One region of the Pseudomonas sp. IAC-BECa141 genome, then DNA from elsewhere that is predicted to be linked to it. Evidence: predicted binding sites of a transcription regulator. Region 1 holds the regulator's gene; the other holds the start of a gene.

What was found. Region 1 encodes FliA, which starts transcription of late flagellar genes. Its sites were predicted from a motif close to CTAAAGTTTNNNNNNNNNNNGCCGNTAA; they were not measured.
Region 2: I5961_RS13415 (methyl-accepting chemotaxis protein) is a predicted target of FliA. The motif match lies at 6,531-6,558, and genes of this name have one in related genera.

What each region holds. Positions count from the first base shown of each region.
Region 1 is NZ_CP065410.1:1,746,474-1,756,507, reverse strand. It holds gene motD (flagellar motor protein MotD) at 1-295, opposite strand, end outside; gene I5961_RS07940 (flagellar motor protein) at 308-1,048, opposite strand; gene I5961_RS07935 (protein-glutamate methylesterase/protein-glutamine glutaminase) at 1,048-2,184, opposite strand; gene I5961_RS07930 (chemotaxis protein CheA) at 2,234-4,513, opposite strand; gene I5961_RS07925 (protein phosphatase CheZ) at 4,553-5,341, opposite strand; gene I5961_RS07920 (chemotaxis response regulator CheY) at 5,360-5,731, opposite strand; gene fliA (RNA polymerase sigma factor FliA) at 5,899-6,639, opposite strand; gene fleN (flagellar synthesis regulator FleN) at 6,636-7,466, opposite strand; gene flhF (flagellar biosynthesis protein FlhF) at 7,580-8,920, opposite strand; gene flhA (flagellar biosynthesis protein FlhA) at 8,932-10,034, opposite strand, start outside.
Region 2 is NZ_CP065410.1:2,928,549-2,938,582, reverse strand. It holds gene I5961_RS13455 (ABC-F family ATPase) at 1-366, shown strand, start outside; gene I5961_RS13450 (MFS transporter) at 661-1,848, shown strand; gene I5961_RS13445 (alpha/beta hydrolase family protein) at 1,853-2,890, opposite strand; gene I5961_RS13440 (FMN-dependent NADH-azoreductase) at 3,126-3,737, opposite strand; gene I5961_RS13435 (LysR substrate-binding domain-containing protein) at 3,866-4,774, shown strand; gene I5961_RS13430 (MmcQ/YjbR family DNA-binding protein) at 4,771-5,130, shown strand; gene I5961_RS13425 (DUF1294 domain-containing protein) at 5,127-5,555, opposite strand; gene I5961_RS13420 (undecaprenyl-diphosphate phosphatase) at 5,552-6,382, opposite strand; gene I5961_RS13415 (methyl-accepting chemotaxis protein) at 6,685-8,319, shown strand; gene pnuC (nicotinamide riboside transporter PnuC) at 8,400-8,963, shown strand; gene I5961_RS13405 (AAA family ATPase) at 8,960-9,484, shown strand; gene I5961_RS13400 (hypothetical protein) at 9,841-10,034, shown strand, end outside.

The DNA.
Region 1 (10,034 bases):
GATCGCTGGCCCCGGCGATGCCGGCGTCGACCTGTTCGGCGTCCTTGACCAGCGGCTTGGCCGGGGTCACGGTCTTCGGTCGTTCTTCACCGATCGGAATCGGCTTGAGCGCGCGGTCGGAGTCGGTGAAGACCCCGATCAGCGCTTCGGAGATGATCTTGTACTTGCCTTCGTTGATCGACGAGATGGAGTACATCACCACGAAAAAGGCAAAGAGCAAGGTGATGAAGTCGGCGTAGGAAACCAGCCAACGTTCATGGTTTACGTGCTCTTCATGCTGGCGACGACGTGCCATGAGGTTAGTCCCTTAATCCATGAAGCCCTGAAGCTTCAACTCGATGGAGCGTGGGTTTTCACCTTCAGCGATCGACAGGATCCCTTCCAACAACATTTCGCGATAACGCGACTGTCGCAACGCGATTGACTTGAGCTTGGCGGCAACCGGCAGCAATACCAGGTTGGCACTGGCCACACCGTAGATGGTAGCGACGAACGCGACCGCAATCCCGTTGCCCAGCTGCGACGGATCGGCCAGGTTGCCCATCACGTGGATCAGGCCCATCACCGCACCGATGATGCCGATGGTCGGCGCGTAGCCACCCATGCTTTCAAACACTTTGGCCGCTTCGACATCGCGGGCTTCCTGAGTGTAGAAATCCACTTCGAGGATGCTGCGGATCGCTTCCGGCTCGGCGCCGTCGACCAGCAGTTGCAGACCTTTGCGCGAGTAAGCGTCGGGCTCGGCATCCGCCACGCCTTCCAGGCCCAGCAGACCTTCCTTGCGGGCGGTGAGGCTCCAGTTGACGACGCGGTCGATGCCGCCCGCCAGATCCACACGCGGCGGGAAAAAGATCCAGGCCAGAATCTGCATGGCGCGCTTGAACGCGCTCATCGGCGATTGCAGCAGCGCGGCACCGATGGTGCCACCGAGCACGATCAGCGCCGCCGGGCCGTTGGCCAGCGCGCCGAGGTGACCACCTTCAAGGTAGTTGCCGCCGATGATGGCGACGAACGCCATGATGATCCCGATAAGGCTTAGAACATCCATCAGACGCATGCCTCGACCAGGTGCTTGCCGATATCGTCCAGGCTGTACACCGCGTCGGCGAGGTCAGCTTTGACGATGGCCATCGGCATGCCGTAGATCACGCAACTGGCTTCGTCCTGCGCCCAGATCGTGCTGCCGCCCTGCTTGAGCAGGCGTGCACCTTCACGGCCGTCGGCGCCCATGCCGGTCAGTACGACCGCCAGAACTTTGTCGCTGTAGGATTTGGCCGCAGAGCCGAAGGTGATGTCCACGCACGGCTTGTAGTTCAGACGCTCGTCGCCCGGCAGGATTTTCACCGCGCCACGGCCGTCGATCATCATCTGCTTGCCACCCGGTGCCAGCAGCGCCAGGCCCGGACGCAGGATGTCGCCATCCTCGGCTTCCTTGACGCTGATGCGGCACAGCTTGTCCAGACGTTCAGCGAAAGCCTTGGTGAAGGCTGCCGGCATGTGCTGGATCAGCACGATCGGTGCCGGGAAACTGGCCGGCAACTGGGTCAGAACCCGTTGCAGCGCTACCGGGCCGCCAGTCGATGTACCAATGGCGACGAGCTTGTAGTTTTTGCGTTTCGGGGCTGGCGACGAAGCGCTGGCCGCTGGCGCGCGAGTCGGTGCAGGCGCAGGTGCCGGACGGGCCGGAGCACTGTGGCTGCCAAAACTCGAAGTCGCCGGCGCAGGAGTCGGCGCAGGTGCAGGTGCAGCGGCAGGCGCCGGCGCACTGTAGGCACTGAAACGACGGTTGCTGCGCGAGATGCTGTGTACCTTCTCGCACAGCAGTTGCTTGACCTTCTCCGGATTGCGGGAGATGTCTTCGAAATTCTTCGGCAGGAAATCCACCGCGCCGGCATCCAGCGCATCCAGGGTGACCCGGGCGCCTTCGTGGGTCAGCGAGGAGAACATCAACACCGGCGTCGGGCAGCGCTGCATGATGTGCCGCACGGCCGTGATGCCATCCATCATCGGCATCTCGTAGTCCATGGTGATCACATCCGGCTTGAGGGCCTGGGCCTGATCGATCGCCTCTTTACCGTTGGTTGCCGTGCCGACAACCTGGATGCTCGGATCCGCTGAAAGAATTTCCGAGACGCGGCGGCGGAAAAAACCCGAATCGTCCACCACCAGGACTTTGACTGCCATAAACACTCCATTAGGTGCGGCGGGACGTTGTCGCCCCGCCGCCCCGGATTCAAATACGCCGTGCGGCGTAACGCTTGAGCATGCTCGGAACATCGAGAATCAGTGCAATGCGGCCGTCACCGGTGATGGTGGCGCCGGACATGCCCGGGGTTCCCTGCAGCATCTTGCCCAATGGCTTGATGACCACTTCTTCCTGGCCGACCAGTTGATCGACGACGAAGCCGATCCGCTGGGTGCCCACCGAAAGGATCACCACATGGCCTTCGCGCTGCTCTTCGTGAGCGGCGGAGCTGACCAGCCAGCGCTTGAGGTAGAACAACGGCAGCGCCTTGTCCCGCACGATCACCACTTCCTGGCCGTCCACCACGTTGGTGGTCGACAGGTCGAGGTGGAAGATTTCGTTGACGTTCACCAGCGGGAACGCGAACGCCTGGTTGCCGAGCATCACCATCAGGGTCGGCATGATCGCCAGCGTCAGCGGCACCTTGATGACGATCTTCGAGCCCTGGCCCTTGGTCGAGTAGATGTTGATCGAGCCGTTGAGCTGGGAAATCTTGGTCTTCACCACGTCCATGCCGACACCACGGCCGGACACATCGGAGATCTCGGTCTTGGTCGAGAAACCCGGGGCGAAAATCAGGTTGTAGCACTCGGTGTCGCTCAGGCGATCGGCGGCATCCTTGTCCATCACACCGCGTTTCACGGCGATGGCACGCAGGACGTTCGGGTCCATGCCTTTGCCGTCGTCGGAGATCGACAGCAGGATGTGGTCGCCTTCCTGCTCGGCAGCCAGGATCACCTTGCCGCCACGGGCCTTGCCCGAGGCTTCGCGTTCTTCCGGCGACTCGATGCCGTGGTCGACCGCGTTGCGCACCAAGTGGACCAGCGGGTCGGCCAGCGCCTCGACGAGGTTCTTGTCGAGGTCGGTCTCTTCACCCACCAGTTCCAGGTTGATCTCTTTCTTGAGCTGACGCGCCAGGTCGCGAACCAGACGCGGGAAGCGGCCGAAGACTTTCTTGATCGGCTGCATCCGGGTCTTCATGACGGCGGTCTGCAAGTCGGCGGTGACTACGTCCAGGTTCGACACGGCCTTCTGCATCGACTCGTCGCCGCTGTTCAGGCCCAGACGTACCAGACGGTTACGCACCAGCACCAGCTCACCGACCATGTTCATGATTTCGTCGAGACGCGCGGTGTCAACGCGAACGGTGGTCTCGGCTTCGCTCGCCGGTTTTTCCGGTGGCGGAGTCGCCGGTGCACGGGCCGGAGCCGGTGCCGCAGCGGCAGCCGGTTTCGCCGGTTCGGCTTTCGGCTCAGGCGCTTTCGCGGCGGGTTTTGCCGCAGCGGCCGGGGCCTTGGCAGCAGGCGCTGCAACAGCTGCAGCATTGCCGGCGGTCACGACGGCGCCGGTGGCGACATCAGTGAACTTGCCTTTGCCATGCAGATCGTCGAGCAGCGCTTCGAACTCGTGGTCGGTGATCAGATCGCTACCGGCCGCAGCCGCTGCCGGAGCAGTCGTCGCAGGAACCGAAGCAATCGCCGACTCCAGCGCATCGACGGCAAAGTTGCCCTTGCCGTGCAACTGATCGAGCAAGGCTTCGAATTCGTCGTCGGTGATGTCCGAGCTGTCGCCCGCCGCCGGAGCCGCCGGGGCAGCGGCCGCCGGGGCCACGGCGTCGGCCGCGAACTGGCCCTTGCCATGCAACTGGTCGAGCAGCGACTCGAACTCGGCGTCGGTGATTTCATCGCTGGCCGCCTCGTCGGAAGCAGGCGCGGCGGCAGCCGCCGGGGCCTCGGCTTCAGCCTTGACGGCGCTCAGCGAGTCCAGCAACTGTTCAAATTCGTTATCGGTGATGTCGCCGGAGTCGCCGGTTTCGTTTTCAACGACCAGCTCTTCGATCATCTCGGCAACGGGCGAAGCCGGGGCTTCATCCGCCGATTGCGGCTCGGCCAGGCGCGCCAGAGCGGCCAGCAGTTCCGGGGTGGCGGCGGTGATCGGGCTGCGATCACGGACTTCGCCGAACATGCTGTTCACCGCGTCCAGCGCTTCGAGCACCACGTCCATCAGTTCTGCATCGACGCGTCGCTCACCCTTGCGCAGGATGTCGAACACGTTTTCGGCGATGTGACAGCACTCCACCAGCTCGTTGAGCTGAAGGAAGCCGGCGCCCCCTTTTACAGTGTGGAAACCGCGAAAAATTGCGTTGAGCAGATCTGCGTCATCCGGGCGGCTTTCCAGCTCGACCAGTTGTTCGGACAGTTGCTCAAGAATCTCGCCGGCCTCAACCAGGAAATCCTGAAGGATCTCTTCATCGGCGCCGAAGCTCATTAATGGGGTGCTCCTACAGGTCTAAAAACCCAAAAAAACTCAAAATCCAAGGCTGGATAGCAAATCGTCCACATCGTCCTGACCGGACACAACGTCTTCTCGTTTATCGGCATGAATCTGCGGACCTTCACCCTGCGAGAGATGTTTTTGTGGATCTTTTTCAGCAAGCATCGCCGCACGGTCATGTTCGATGCCCGCAAAGCGGTCCACCTGGCTGGCCATGAGCACGAGCTTGAGCAGGTTGCTTTCGACTTCGGTGACCAATTGGGTCACACGCTTGATCACTTGACCGGTGAGGTCCTGGTAATCCTGGGCGAGCAGAATGTCGTTCAGATTGCTCGACACCGCGCGGTTGTCCGCGCTGCTGCGTGCCAGAAAACCGTCGACCCGGCGCGCCAGTTCACGGAACTCTTCAGCCCCGACCTCACGGCGCATGAAGCGGCCCCAGTCGGCGCTCAAGGCCTGGGCTTCGTCAGCCAGGCCATTGACCACAGGGGTCGCGCTCTCCACCAGATCCATGGTGCGGTTGGCGGCAGCTTCGGTCAGTTTGACCACGTAGCCCAGGCGCTCGGTAGCGTCGGTGATTTGCGACACTTCCTCAGCCTGTGGCATGTGCGGATCGATCTGGAAATTGACGATCGCACTGTGCAGTTCACGCGTGAGCTTGCCCACTTCCTGGTACAGGCCACGGTCACGGGTCTGATTGAGCTCATGGATCAGTTGCACCGCGTCGCCGAACCTGCCCTTTTCAAGGCTTTCGACCAGTTCGACCGCGTGTTTTTTCAGGGTCGACTCGAAGTCGCCCTGTGAAGATTCTTTATGCTCCATAGCTCCCCCGCGCGTTCATCAGCCGATGCGTTCGAAAATCTTCTCGATTTTTTCTTTCAACGCCTGGGCCGTGAAAGGTTTGACCACATAGCCGTTCACGCCGGCCTGGGCCGCTTCGATGATCTGCTCGCGCTTGGCTTCAGCGGTCACCATCAGCACCGGCAGGTGCTTGAGTTTTTCATCGGCGCGCACGTGGCGCAGCAGGTCGATACCGGTCATGCCGGGCATGTTCCAGTCGGTCACCAGAAAGTCGATGCTGCCGCTGTTGAGCACCGGAATGGCGGTGGTGCCATCGTCGGCTTCAACGGTGTTGGTGAACCCCAGATCACGCAACAGGTTCTTGATGATCCGCCGCATCGTTGAGAAGTCATCAACGATGAGGATTTTCATGTCTTTGTTCAATTCGACCTCCAAGCAGTCTTAAACGCGCCCAGCACCTGGACGCGCCATTTCAATCAATCCGGCAAAACACTCGATGACTGTCTGGAGCACAACAGATCGAGACCGGTGCCGTTCACCACCGCACCAGCCTCGTTCGCAGTGTCCCCACACTGCCTTCAGCGCGCTCGCCACTCCCCCAAACGCCCCCGCAAGCGGGCCGCGCACTGGCTGTGTAACTGGCTGACCCGCGATTCACTGACGCCAAGGACTTCACCGATCTCCTTGAGGTTCAGCTCTTCGTCGTAGTACAGCGCCAACACCAGTCGCTCACGCTCCGGCAAATTGGCAATCGCGTCCGCCAGCGCGGCCTGGAAACGTTCGTCCTCCAGATCGCGCGACGGCTCCAGATGAGCACTGGCGCCATCCTCGTGCAGCCCTTCGTGTTCGCCGTCCTGCAACAGGTCGTCGAAACTGAACAGCCGGCTGCCCAGGGTGTCGTTCAAAATCCCGTAGTAATCGTCGAGACTCAATTGGAGTTCGGCCGCAACTTCGTGATCTTTAGCGTCACGGCCGGTTTTAGCTTCAATTGCTCGAATCGCGTCGCTGACCATGCGCGTATTGCGGTGAACCGAGCGCGGTGCCCAGTCCCCCTTACGGACTTCATCGAGCATCGCACCGCGGATCCGGATGCCCGCGTACGTTTCAAAACTGGCGCCCTTGCTCGCGTCGTATTTGGTCGAGACTTCAAGCAGGCCGATCATCCCGGCCTGGATCAGGTCTTCGACCTGCACACTGGCCGGCAATCGCGCCAGCAAGTGGTAGGCGATGCGCTTGACCAGCGGCGCGTAACGCTCGATCAGCTCGTACTGCGCATCACGCGCCGACTTTTTGTAAAGGTTCATACCGCTGGCGGTCATAGCACAGGTCCTGCCGTTTGCTGCACGAGGCGCTCGACGAAAAATTCGAGGTGGCCGCGCGGATTGGCGGGCAGCGGCCAGGTGTCGACCTTCTGTGCGATCGCCTTGAACGCCAGTGCGCACTTGGAACGCGGGAAGGCTTCATAGACCGCACGCTGCTTCTGCACCGCTTTGCGCACGCTTTCGTCGTAGGGCACCGCGCCGACGTATTGTAGGGCGACGTCGAGGAAGCGATCCGTGACCTTGGTCAACTTGGCGAACAGATTGCGACCTTCCTGCGGGCTCTGGGCCATGTTGGCCAGGACGCGGAAGCGGTTCATGCCGTAATCGCGGTTCAGCAGCTTGATCAGCGCGTAGGCGTCGGTGATCGAGGTCGGCTCGTCGCAGACCACCAGCAACACTTCCTGCGCTGCGCGAACGAAACTGACTACCGAGTCACCAATACCTGCAGCGGTGTCGATCACCAGCACGTCGAGGTTGTCGCCGATGTCGCTGAAGGCCTGGATCAGGCCGGCATGCTGGGCCGGGCTCAAGTGAACCATGCTCTGGGTGCCGGAAGCGGCCGGCACGATGCGGATCCCGCCGGGGCCCTGCAACAGCACGTCGCGCAGCTCGCAGCGGCCTTCGATCACATCGGCCAGGGTACGTTTGGGGGTGAGGCCCAGCAGAACGTCGACGTTCGCCAGCCCCAGGTCGGCGTCCAGCAGCATGACCCGACGGCCAAGCTCTGCCAGGGCCAGGGACAAGTTCACTGACACATTAGTCTTGCCGACGCCACCTTTGCCGCCGGTCACCGCGATCACCTGTACGGGATGCATGCTGCCCATGTTATTTCTTTACCTTGTCTTGCATAGACGGAGGCCACATTACTGGCTGCGCGTTCACAACCGGAACAATGCATGGCAGACCATCGATGTAGGTACAAAAACGGTTCATTACCTCAGCCAACCTGCTTGGTCGGGCTGTGGTAGATATCAGCGAACATGTCAGCCATGGCTTCTTCGCTGGGTTCTTCCTGCATTTGCACACTGACGGCGCGGCTGACCAGTTGATGACGGCGCGGCAGATGCAGATCATCCGGAATACGCGGCCCATCGGTCAGGTAGGCAACCGGCAGTTCGTGACTGATCGCCAGGCTCAACACTTCGCCAAGGCTTGCCGTCTCATCCAGTTTAGTCAGGATGCACCCGGCCAGCCCGCAACGCTTGTAACTGTGATAAGCGGCGGTTAGAACCTGTTTCTGGCTGGTGGTTGCCAGCACCAGATAATTTTTTGACCGAATGCCACGACCGGCCAGACTTTCCAGCTGCATGCGCAGGGCCGGATCGCTGGCCTGCAGGCCGGCGGTGTCGATCAGCACCACGCGCTTGCGCAGCAGAGGATCCAGCGCCTGCACCAGGGACTGGCCCGGATCGACGTGGGTCACCGACACATTGAGGATGCGGCCCAGCGTTTTGAGCTGCTCCTGCGCGCCGATGCGGAAACTGTCCATGCTCACCAGCGCGATGTTCTGCGCGCCGTACTTGAGCACGTAGCGGGCGGCCAGTTTGGCCAGGGTGGTGGTCTTGCCCATGCCGGCAGGACCGACCATGGCAATGACCCCGCCCTCTTCCAGCGGCTCGACTTCCGGCACGGCAATCATTCGTGCCAGATGCGCCAGCAGCATGCGCCAGGCCTGACGAGGCTCGTCGATCTCGGTGATCATCGACAGCAGATCGCGGGACAGCGGGCCGGACAAACCGATGCGTTGCAGACGACGGTACAGATTGGCCTGGGCCGGACGACTGCCTTGCAACTGGTTCCAGGCCAGGGTGCCGAGTTGCACTTCCATCAGTTCGCGCAGGCTGTTGAGTTCAAAACGCATCGAGTCCAGCGCACGCGGGTCAACGCCAGCGGAAACCGGTGCAGGCGCCGGTGCCGGACGGGCCGGAGCCTCGTAGGTCGGTTCGGTCAGCGGTTCGGCAGCGGTCAGCGGCAGGCCGGCCGTCAACGGCAACCCGGCGAACAGCTGGCGATTGGTGTTGCCGTCGGCTTCGCCACGCAGGCTCAGCTCGGCCTGGGCGGTGACGATGCGCGACTGAGTCTTGCGCAGCTCATCCTCGAGTTCCATGTTCGGAACACGCGGGGCCAGCGCCGACAGTTTGTAATCGAGCGCCGCCGTCAGCTCGACGCCGCCGGCGATGCGGCGGTTGCCAATAATGGCGGCATCAGCGCCCAGCTCATCACGAACCAGCTTCATGGCCTGACGCATATCGGCGGCGAAAAAACGCTTAACTTGCATAAACCACTACCTCAGCCGTTGGGCCCTACTGTCGCAACGATGGTCACTTGCTTGTTGTCCGGAATTTCCTGGTAGGCCAGCACATGCAGTCCGGGAACTGCCAGGCGACCAAAGCGCGAGAGCATCGCGCGAACCGGGCCTGCTACCAACAGGATCACCGGCTGACCTTGCATTTCCTGGCGCTGCGCCGCTTCAATCAGCGAACGCTGCAGCTTCTCGGCCATGCTCGGCTCCAGCAGAACGCCCTCTTCCGAGCCTTGTCCTGCCTTCTGCAGACTATTGAGCAATATTTGTTCCAACCTTGGCTCCAGCGTGATAACTGGCAGCTCCGACTCAGTCCCTACAATGCTTTGGACGATGGCACGGGAAACGCCGACCCGCACAGCGGCCACCAAAGCGGCGGTATCTTGACTCTTGGCGGCATTGTTGGCGATGGCTTCGGCAATGCTGCGGATATCGCGCACCGGCACGTGTTCGGCCAGCAACGCCTGCAATACTTTGAGCAGCTGCGACAGCGTGACCACGCCCGGCACCAGCTCTTCGGCCAGCTTCGGCGAGCTCTTGGCCAGCAATTGCATCAGTTGCTGTACTTCTTCGTGGCCGATCAGCTCGCTGGAGTGCTTGTACAGAATCTGGTTCAAGTGGGTCGCAACCACGGTGCTGGCATCGACCACGGTGTAACCGAGCGATTGCGCCTGCGCGCGCTGGCTGACCTCGATCCACACCGCCTCCAGGCCGAAAGCCGGATCTTTGGCGGTAATCCCGTTGAGCGTGCCGTAGACCTGCCCCGGGTTGATCGCCAGTTCGCGATCCGGGTAGATCTCGGCCTCGGCCAGGATCACGCCCATCAGCGTCAGGCGATAGGCGCTCGGCGCCAGGTCGAGGTTGTCGCGGATGTGCACGGTCGGCATCAGGAAGCCCAGATCCTGCGAAAGCTTCTTGCGCACGCCCTTGATCCGCGCCAGCAACTGGCCGCCCTGGTTGCGGTCCACCAGCGGAATCAAGCGGTAGCCGACTTCCAGGCCGATCATGTCGATCGGGGTCACGTCGTCCCAGCCCAACTCCTTGGTTTCCATGGCGCGGGCCGGCGACGGCAGCAGCTCCTGCTGGCGCT
Region 2 (10,034 bases), 1.2 Mb from region 1:
TGGACTCAGGGCGAACAAATGATCCGTGGCACCTTGGGCCGCATGCTGTTCTCCAACGACGAGATCCTCAAGTCGGTGAAGGTGATCTCCGGTGGTGAGCAAGGTCGCATGCTGTTCGGCAAGCTGATCCTGCAAAAGCCGAACGTTCTGGTGATGGACGAACCGACCAACCACCTGGACATGGAATCGATCGAGGCGCTGAACCTGGCGCTGGAAAACTACCCGGGCACGCTGATCTTCGTCAGCCATGACCGTGAGTTCGTATCGTCCCTGGCCACGCGCATCATCGAGCTGAGCCCGAACGGCGTGACCGACTTCAGCGGCACCTACGACGATTACCTGCGCAGCCAAGGCGTGGTGTTCTGAGTCGAATCGAGCGGTAAACAGAAAGCCCTGTCCTTGTGACAGGGCTTTTTTTGCTCATTCCTGATCGTTCCCATGCTCTGCGTGGGAATGCCTCAAGGGACGCTCCGCGTTCCAGCTCTGGAAGGGACGCGGAGCGTCCCGGGCTGCATTCCCACGCGGAGCGTGGGAACGATCAACGTGAGGACGTTAGTGCGTGGTGCGTGGTGCGTGGAAACGATCGTTAGCCTGCTTTCTTTTATTTCAGCGCCGAGCCATGATGCGGACTCTCCCACCGCCGCCCGCGAACGAGCCCTCATGTCTGCGCAGCAAAAGCCTCCGCAAAGCTCCATGGCGATCACCCTGCAGATCGTCTCTATCGTTTTCTATACCTTTATCGCCTTCCTCTGCATCGGTTTGCCGATTGCGGTGCTGCCCGGTTATGTCCACGAACAGCTTGGATTCAGCGCCGTGATCGCGGGGCTGGTAATCGGTTCGCAATACCTGGCCACCCTGCTCAGCCGGCCGATGGCCGGGCGCATGTCGGACACCGTCGGCACCAAGCGGGCGATTGTGTATGGCTTGTCGGGGATTGTGCTCAGCGGTGTGCTGACGCTGGTTTCGACGCTGTTGCAGAGCTTGCCGCTGTTGAGCCTGTCGATCCTGATCGTCGGTCGTCTGCTGCTGGGGATCGCCCAGGGCCTGATCGGCGTTGGCACTATCAGTTGGTGTATGGGCCAGGTCGGTGCCGAACACACCGCGCGCTCCATTTCGTGGAACGGCATCGCGTCTTACGGTGCGATTGCCATCGGCGCGCCGCTGGGCGTAGTGATGGTCGCCGACTATGGTTTCGAGAGCCTCGGCATCGCTTTGTCATTGCTCGCGGCCGGCGCCTTGCTGTTGATCCGCAACAAGCCGTCGGTGCCGGTGGTGCGCGGTGAAAGACTGCCGTTCTGGGCGGTATTCGGGCGGATTGCGCCGTTCGGTGCCAGTCTGAGCCTGGCGTCGATCGGGTACGGCACGCTGACCACCTTCATTACTCTGTATTACCTCAATCGCGGCTGGACCGGCGCGGCGTACTGCCTGACTGTGTTCGGTGTGTGTTTCATTCTGTCGCGCCTGCTGTTCATTTCAGCCATCGGGCGTTTCGGCGGATTCACCTCGGCGATTGCCTGCATGACCATCGAAACCGTCGGCCTGGTCATGCTGTGGCTGGCGCCTTCGACTGCGTATGCCTTGATCGGTGCCGGTCTGGCCGGTTTCGGCCTGTCGCTGGTGTACCCGGCGCTGGGCGTCGAAGCAATCAAGCAAGTGCCCAACTCCAGTCGCGGCGCAGGGCTGAGTGCTTATGCCGTGTTTTTCGATCTGGCGTTGGCGATTGCCGGGCCGTTGATGGGCGCGGTGGCGCTGAATCTTGGCTATTCGTGGATTTTCTTCAGTGCGGCCGTGCTGTCCGTGACCGGACTGGGATTGACCTTGCTGCTCAAGCGCCGGGCCATGGCGTAAGCGCTCACTGATCCGCCGTCTGCATTCCCGCGCGGGTCGGCCTGCCCAAGGCATGGGAGAAGAACCGCCCGGCCTCGGAAATCAGGTTGCGGTGGATGTCTTCGCGGTCCACACCATCGGCATCGGTGCACAACGCCGGCATGGCGAGGATCTGCTCTTCGGTGCACGGCGCCATGAACACGAAGTGCCCCGCCCCGGCCAACAGTTTGAAATCCGGCGCAGTCGGCAGCTTGCGCGCCAGGGCCGCGGCGTTTTTGTCGAAAGCCACCAGTTTGTCACCGTCCCCGCTGTACAGCAGCACTGGCACATGCACATCGGCCAGAGTGTGACGACCAAACTTGAGACTCAGCGGCGCCATCAGCAGCAATGCATGAACGCGCGGATCGGCCACCGGTTGCAGATCGTCGCGGTCGACAATCAACTCACCTTGAGTGTTGCAGGCGTCGCGGTCGTCCGGGCGCTCCTGGCAGTAACGGCGCAGACGATCCAGATCAGGCTGTGCACCGGACAGAATCAACGCTGTTTCGCCGCCCGCCGAATAGCCGATCACGCCAACCTGTTCGGCGTTGACATACGGCGCGAGCGTGCGATCGCCCAGCGTGGCGGTAATGGCTTCGGAAATCTGGATCGGCCGACCATAAAGGTTGCTCAGTGTGCCGAGGCGGCTGTGATCCTTGGAGTTGTCGCCGGGGTGAATCACCGCCACCACCACAAAACCCTTGCGGGCCAGTGACGTGGCCAGGTCGTGCAGCGCCAGCGGCGTGCCGGTGTTGCCATGAGACAACATCAGCATCGGGAAACGGCCGATGGCGACTTTGGTGTCTTCGCCGGCCTCGACCGAATAGCCTTCAAGCAGACTAAGATGCTCGCGGTCGCTGGAGGGATAGAACGCGATGGCGCGCATCGGTTGCAGGTCGAGCGGATCGAGGAACGTCATCTCGTGATACCCGACGCTCCAGCGCGGGTGCTGCCCGGGCGCAGCGTGCACTGAATTCAGGCTGCCGAGCAGGCAAATCAGTAACGCTGCACAAAGACGCATCATGGGATGCCCCACCCTGTTGTTACTCAATCGAAAGATCCGTGGAGTTCGACGCCCGAGATTCCGAGGTTCGGTGATCCGGCGCGGCGTTGCACTCAGACGTTGATCATCGGACTGCATAACCCGGGCCAGATTATGTAACAGTCAGAAACAAAAAACTCTGTATCTGGCCCTTGCGGAACCAGAATACAGAGTTTTTGAGGGTTTGCCTGAACAGGAGCTGTTCTTTACGCAAGCCTTACGCGGCGGCGAACAGTTGCTCGCTGATCTTCGCTTGAGCGGCAGTCATCGCGTTGTTACGCACTTCTTCGCCGTAGGCCAGGCCTTCGGCACGCACGACTTCGATGTCGGTGATGCCGAGGAAGCCGAATACCAGTTTCAGGTAGTCTTCGTGGGCCACGCCCGAAGCCTGACCGGCGTGGATACCGCCAGCGGTGGACACGATCACCACTTTCTTGCCGCCGCACAGACCTTCAGGGCCGGCTTCGGTGTAACGGAAAGTCTGGCCGGCAACGGCGATGCGGTCGATCCAGGCTTTGAGTTGGGTCGGCACGGTGAAGTTGTACATCGGTGCAGCCACGACGATGGCGTCGGCGGCGATGAACTCGGCCAGGGTGGTGGCGCTCAGTTCGGCTTCGTGCTGTTGTGCGGCGTTGCGCAGTTCAGCGGTGGTGCCGGCAGCAACCAGGGTGGTCGACGAGAAGTGGCTGATAGCGTCGGCGGCCAGGTCGCGGTAGGTCACGACAGCGCTTGGCTCGGCGGCTTGCCAGGCTTGAGTCACTTGGCTGCTCAGCTGACGGGAAGCGGAGTTGTCGCCCAGAATGCTCGAATCGATGTGCAGCAGTTTCATGTGGAATCTCCTGGAATGAATCGCCGGCGGCGACGGAATGGTGGCAATCCTACCGATGAAACCAATAGCTGATTAGACGGCAACAATGCGATAGTTTGTCCCACTGATAGAACAGTCGGATTTCCCCCATGCAAGACCTCAACGATCTCTACTATTTCGCCAAAGTGGTGGAGGCCGGCGGATTCGCCGCCGCTGGCCGCTTGCTCGGCATCCCCAAGTCACGCCTCTCGCGGCGCATCGCCGAGCTGGAAGAGCGCCTCGGCGCGCGTCTGCTGCAACGCACCACTCGCCAACTGAAGCTGACGGCGGTCGGCGAGCGATATCTGCGTCACTGTCAGGCGATGCTGCTGGAAGCGGAAATGGCCGATGAAACGGTGGCCAGCATGTCCAGCGAGCCTCGCGGTCGCCTGCGGGTTTCGAGTCCGACCGGGCTGGCCCATGAAATGCTGCCGGTGGTGATCAGCAATTTCCTTGGCAAATATCCCCAGGTGCAACTGGAAGTGACCCTGCTCAATCGCCGGGTCGACCTCATCACCGAAGGCATTGACGTGGCCCTGCGTGTGCGCGAACACGGCGATGAAGAACCGATGCTGGTGACCCGCCGGCTGCGTCAGGCACAAATGGTGGTGGTGGCGAGCCCTTCCTTTATACAGGGAGTGGAAATCAATCATCCGCAGGACCTGAAGAGCCTGCCGGTGCTGGGCGCCCTGGAGGCGGATCGCATGGTGCATGTGCGCCTGCTCGATCAGCACGGCAAAAGTTGCGACCTGGCACTGGAAGCCCGGCTGGGCATCGACGATTTCATCGTGCGCAAGGCGTGCGTGCTGGCCGGACAGGGTTTCACTCTATTGCCGATGATGTATTGCGAAGCGGAGCTGGATAACGGCACGCTGGTGCAATTGCTGCCGGACTGGTCATTGCCCGGCGGCTGGCTGCAAGCGGTGTATCCGCATCGGCGCGGGGTGATGCCGGCGGTGCGCGCGTGGATCGATCATCTGGTCGAATCGTTCAACGCCTGTGGAGAACGGCTGTTATGAAACAAGGAAAGATGAGCGAAACGGACGTCGCAGAATTTTGTCTGGCCTTGCCCGGCGCGCGGGAAGACTACAAATGGGGTGGCGTGCGGGTGTTTTCGATTGCCGGCAACAAGATGTTTGCCCTGCAGGGCCTGCGCGGTGATTCGCTGGCATTCAAGGTCGACAAGGATCTGTTTCTCGGTCATTGCGACCGACCGGGCATTCACCCGGCGCCGTATCTGGCCCGGGCGCAATGGATCATCATGCACCCGCCCTACCCGCTGGGCGCCGAGGAACTGCGAGGGCTGTTGCAGCGCTCCCATCAACTGGTGGTGAGCAAGCTGCCGAAGCGCGCTCAGGTCGGGCTGTTGCTCTAAAACAGTGCCAGCAGGTTCGAACCCAGGAACAACTGATCGATCCAGAACACCTGATGCAACGCCACGATCACCCAGAACAGCACCTGAAACGACACCTTGCGCGTCTTGTGCCGGAAGACCTGTTGAGCGATCAGCGCACCCGGCCAACCGCCGGCCAGTTCCACCGCATGGAGGATGTTTTCCGGCGTACGCCAGGCGTCGGCGCGGGCCTTGCGCTTGTCCGCCCAGTACAGGAAAAACGCCAGCACGCTGACCAGCCCGTAAGCCGTCAGCGGTACCAGGGAAATCCCGCGCAGCCACATCGACAGCGCGCCGGACAACGGCAACGCGCAGACGATCAGCAGCACCACCAATTTCAGTTTCAAATGCTGGATATTGCCACCGGAAGACCCGCGATCCGGGCGGCGTGCGCGGGAATCACTCATGGCTGGGCGGCCGACCAGTCGATCCATCCAAATTGCCAGGTCGCCAGAATCACCAGACCGAAGGCGATCCGATACCAGGCGAAGGCCGCGTAACTGTGGCTGCCGATGAACTTGAGCAGGCCGCGCACCGCGATCATGGCGAAGATGAACGCCGTGACGAAGCCGATGGCAAACACCGGGAAGTCTGCCGGTACGAACAGGTCGCGGTACTTGTAGCCCGAATACACCGCCGCACCGACCATGGTCGGCATCGCCAGGAAGAACGAGAACTCGGTGGCTGCCTTGCGCGACAGCCCGAACAACAGGCCGCCGATGATGGTCGAGCCGGAACGCGAAGTACCGGGGATCATCGCCAGACACTGGGCGAAGCCAATCTTGAGTGCATCCGTCCAGCGAATCTCGTCGACCGTTTCGGCGTGCACTTCATGCTGACGCTGCTCGGCCCACAACATCACGATCCCGCCCACCACCAGCGCGGCGGCCACGGTGATCGGGTTGAACAGGTAATGGTGAATCAGGTCGGCGAAGATCACGCCCAGCACCACGGCGGGCAGGAAGGCAATCAGCAGGTTGACGGTGAAGCGCCGCGCACTTGGCTGAGTCGGCAAACCGATGACCACGTCGAGGATCTTGCGCCGGAATTCCCAGACGACCGCGAGAATCGCGCCGAGCTGGATGATGATGTTGAACGCCATGGCCCGCTCGCCTCCGAAATCGAGCAAGTCGGCAACAATGATCTGGTGTCCGGTACTGGATATGGGCAAAAACTCCGTCAGCCCCTCTACAACTCCAAGTATCAATGCCTGCAAGGCCGTCCAAAGATCCATCAATCCCCCAAAGAGCGATGCCAGACGGCATGCCCCGATAGTATTTTTTTTGTTCACTGCGTTCAGCGTAGCTGGTCAAAGCTGTACCGATTCCGCACGCACAGGATCCACACGAAACAGTCAAAATTCCGTGAAAAATCAATTTGGATTCAGGTTTTTACGCGCGGCGCCGAAATCCTAACAGACAAGCCGTAATAGCGCTGCCGCGTTATACGACTTGGGTCGCGTATGCCCGGTCACCGAAACGTGGTTGGATGCTGGCGGTGGTTTATTACAAGAAAAGAATCCGGAGTGACAGCGTTATGAACAGCTTGCGCAGTGTGTCGATCAGCCGACGCTTGTGGCTCATCTTGATCGTGGCAGTCGTCATGCTGCTGACGTTGGGCGTTTTGATGCTCAAGCAGATCCATGATGACCTGTATCACGCCAAGGCCCAGAAAACCCAACATGTGGTGCAGACCGCCAGCGGTTTGCTGACGTACTACCAGGGCCTCGAAGCGGCAGGCACCCTGACGCGCGATGTGGCGCAAAAACAGGCGCTGACTGCCATTCGTGGCCTGCGCTATGACCAGAACGATTACTTCTGGATCAATGACCTTACGCCCGTGATGGTCATGCACCCGACCAATCCCAAGCTTGAAGGCCAGAACCTCTCGGCGATCCGCGACCCGGACGGTTTTGCGGTGTTCAACGAAATGGTCGCCATCGCCAAGGCCAAAGGCGCCGGCATGGTCGACTATCGTTGGCCCAAGCCGGGTGCCAGTGAACCGGTGGCCAAAACCTCTTACGTGAAACTGTTCGAGCCGTGGGGCTGGGTCATCGGTTCGGGCGTGTACGTCGACGACGTGCAGGCCGAGTTCCAGGGCCAGGTGCTCAAGGCGTCGGTTGTCGGTCTGGTCATTGCGGCGATCATGGCACTTCTGGTGATCCTGATTGCCCGCAGCATCGTCCGTCCGTTACAGGAAACCGTGAACGCCATGGCCAACATTGCCAGCGGCGAAAGCGATCTGACTCGCAGCCTCGACACCCAGGGTCAGGACGAGGTCACTCAACTGGCCCATCACTTCAATGCTTTCACCGCCAAGCTGCGCCGGGTGATCGGTGACTTGCAGGTATCCGCCAGCGCATTGGGCCAATCGTCCAGTGAGCTGGGCAACGATGCGGCACAGGCCCGGCAACGCAGCCAGCAACAGTCGCAGCAGATGGAGCTGGTGGCCACCGCCGTCAACGAAGTGACCTACGGTGTGCAGGACGTGGCGAAGAACGCCGAACACGCCGCCAGCGAAATGCGTGACGCAGAAGCCCAGGCCCAACAAGGCCAGGTCAACATCGACAGCAGCCTGCAGCAGATTGACAAGCTGTCCGGCACCATCGATCAGGCCGTCGAAGTGATCCGCACGCTGGCGACCGAGAGCACGCAGATTGGCAGCGTGCTGGAGGTGATCCGCTCGATTGCCGAGCAGACCAACCTGCTCGCTCTCAACGCCGCGATTGAAGCAGCACGCGCCGGCGAACAGGGTCGCGGATTTGCAGTGGTGGCTGACGAAGTGCGTTTGCTGGCGCAACGCACGCAGAAGTCCACGGCGGAAATCCAGACGATGATCGAACGCCTGCAAAATCATTCCGAAGCCGCGGTGAAGGTGATCGGCGACAGCAGCAAGGCTTCGCAACTGACCATCGAGCAGGCCGGCCTGGCCAGTGCCAGCCTGAATGCCATCGGCCAGGCCCTGCGCAACCTCAATGGCCTGAACGCCTCGATTGCCAGCGCAACGCTGCAGCAGGCGCATGTGGTCGAAGACATCAATCAGAACGTCACCCAGGCCGCGGGGCTGTCCCACAGCACCGCGCTGGCGGCAGAGCAGTCGAGTGTGGCGAGCGTTCGCCTGGGCGAGCTCAGCGAACAGTTGAACGGCTTGCTGCGTCAGTTTCGCGTCTGACGCCCTTTCAGGTGGGAACTCGTTTCCCACCTGTTTTTCGGTACAATCCGCTCCCTCTTCTATTCCCCCAAGGATCCTGCATGTCCGGGCTCGAACTGTTTGCCGCCGCTCTCGGTGTAATCGCCGTGTGGCTCACGGTCAAACAGAATCCGTGGTGCTGGCCGATCGGGCTGGTCATGGTGTTGCTCTACACCTGGGTATTCTTCGAGGTAAAGCTGTATTCGGACATGCTGCTGCAGGTGGTGTATGCCGGGCTGCAACTCTATGGCTGGTGGCAATGGACGCGGGCCGGGACGATGCACGACGGACGCGAGGTCAGCCGGCTCGACACCCGCTCGATTGCGCAAGGGCTGGCCATTGGCGCGGCGGGCAGTCTGCTGCTGGGCGCGGCCATGGCTCACTGGACGGACGCGGCACAACCGTGGCTCGACGCGGCGCTGACCGGTTTCAGCCTGGTCGCGCAATTCTGGATGGCCCACAAACGTCTGCAATGCTGGGCTTTGTGGTTCGTGCTGGATGTGATCTTCGTCGCGCTGTTTCTCTATAAAGGGCTGTACCTCACGGCGGCGCTGTATGCCCTGTTCACCGTAATTGCGGTGCAAGGCTGGCGCGAATGGCGTGCCGATCCGGCGTTGCAACGATGAAAGTGATTGTCCTGACCGGCCCCGAGTCCACGGGCAAGAGCTGGCTGGCGGCCGGCATCCAACAGCAGTTCGGCGGTTTGCGCGTGGACGAATATGTGCGCTGGTTCATCGAGCAGAACCCTCGCGATACCTGCCTCGCCGACATCCCTGAAATTGCTCGCGGACAGTTGCAATGGGAAGACGCGGCACGGGCGCAGCAGCCGCGATTGCTGATTCTGGATACGCATCTGTTGAGCAACATCCTGTGGAGCCAGACCCTGTTCGGCGACTGCCCGCCCTGGCTGCAAACCGAGTTGCTGGCGCGTCACTACGACCTGCACTTGCTGCTCTCCCCCGAGCAGATCGAGTGGACGGACGATGGTCAGCGCTGCCAGCCCGACTTGAATGAACGGCTCGCGTTCTATGAGGCCACCCGGATCTGGCTGCAAACCCATCATCAACCTTTGCAGATCATTCAGGGCAACTGGGCCGAACGCCAGCAGCAAGCCTTCGACGCGGTGCGCTCACTGCTCGCGGACTGACCCAGGTTTCGGGGCGAATGCCCCGTTCCTTCCCCTGTTTTGGGGCAAAAGTGTCCGTTCCTGAAACACTCCTGCGGGTGCAAAGTGCCCGTCTCAGCGCCCTTCATCACTTTGTCATGCGACTTGTTACGCAGATGAAACACCTGCGCGCAAACCCTTGTTCCAGAGCATTGCAATGACTTTAAGGGGTTGCGAAGCCAGTGACTTGTTTCAGCGATGAAACAGATTGTGTATCAACCCTGCGTCCAATCCACACAACCCTTTGAAATCAAAAGACATCTAAAAAGCGGCACAGCTTTCGCTCTCTCCTTCACAACGCTGAACAGGCTCAGCCCACTGAAGAAGGAATTGCCGCCGTGGGGAACATCAAAAAAGCCTTTACCTGCCTTCTGCTGATCGGATCAGCCGCCAGCGCTTTTCTCAGTTTCAACGTTCAGGCCGACGGCAATGGCGTGATCGTGCTCAACCGTGACGTCCAGCCGGTCCCGATCGGCCGCAGCGGCGGCAAAGATCCCTACCCGACCACCGTCAATGCCAACCCATCGGCCCG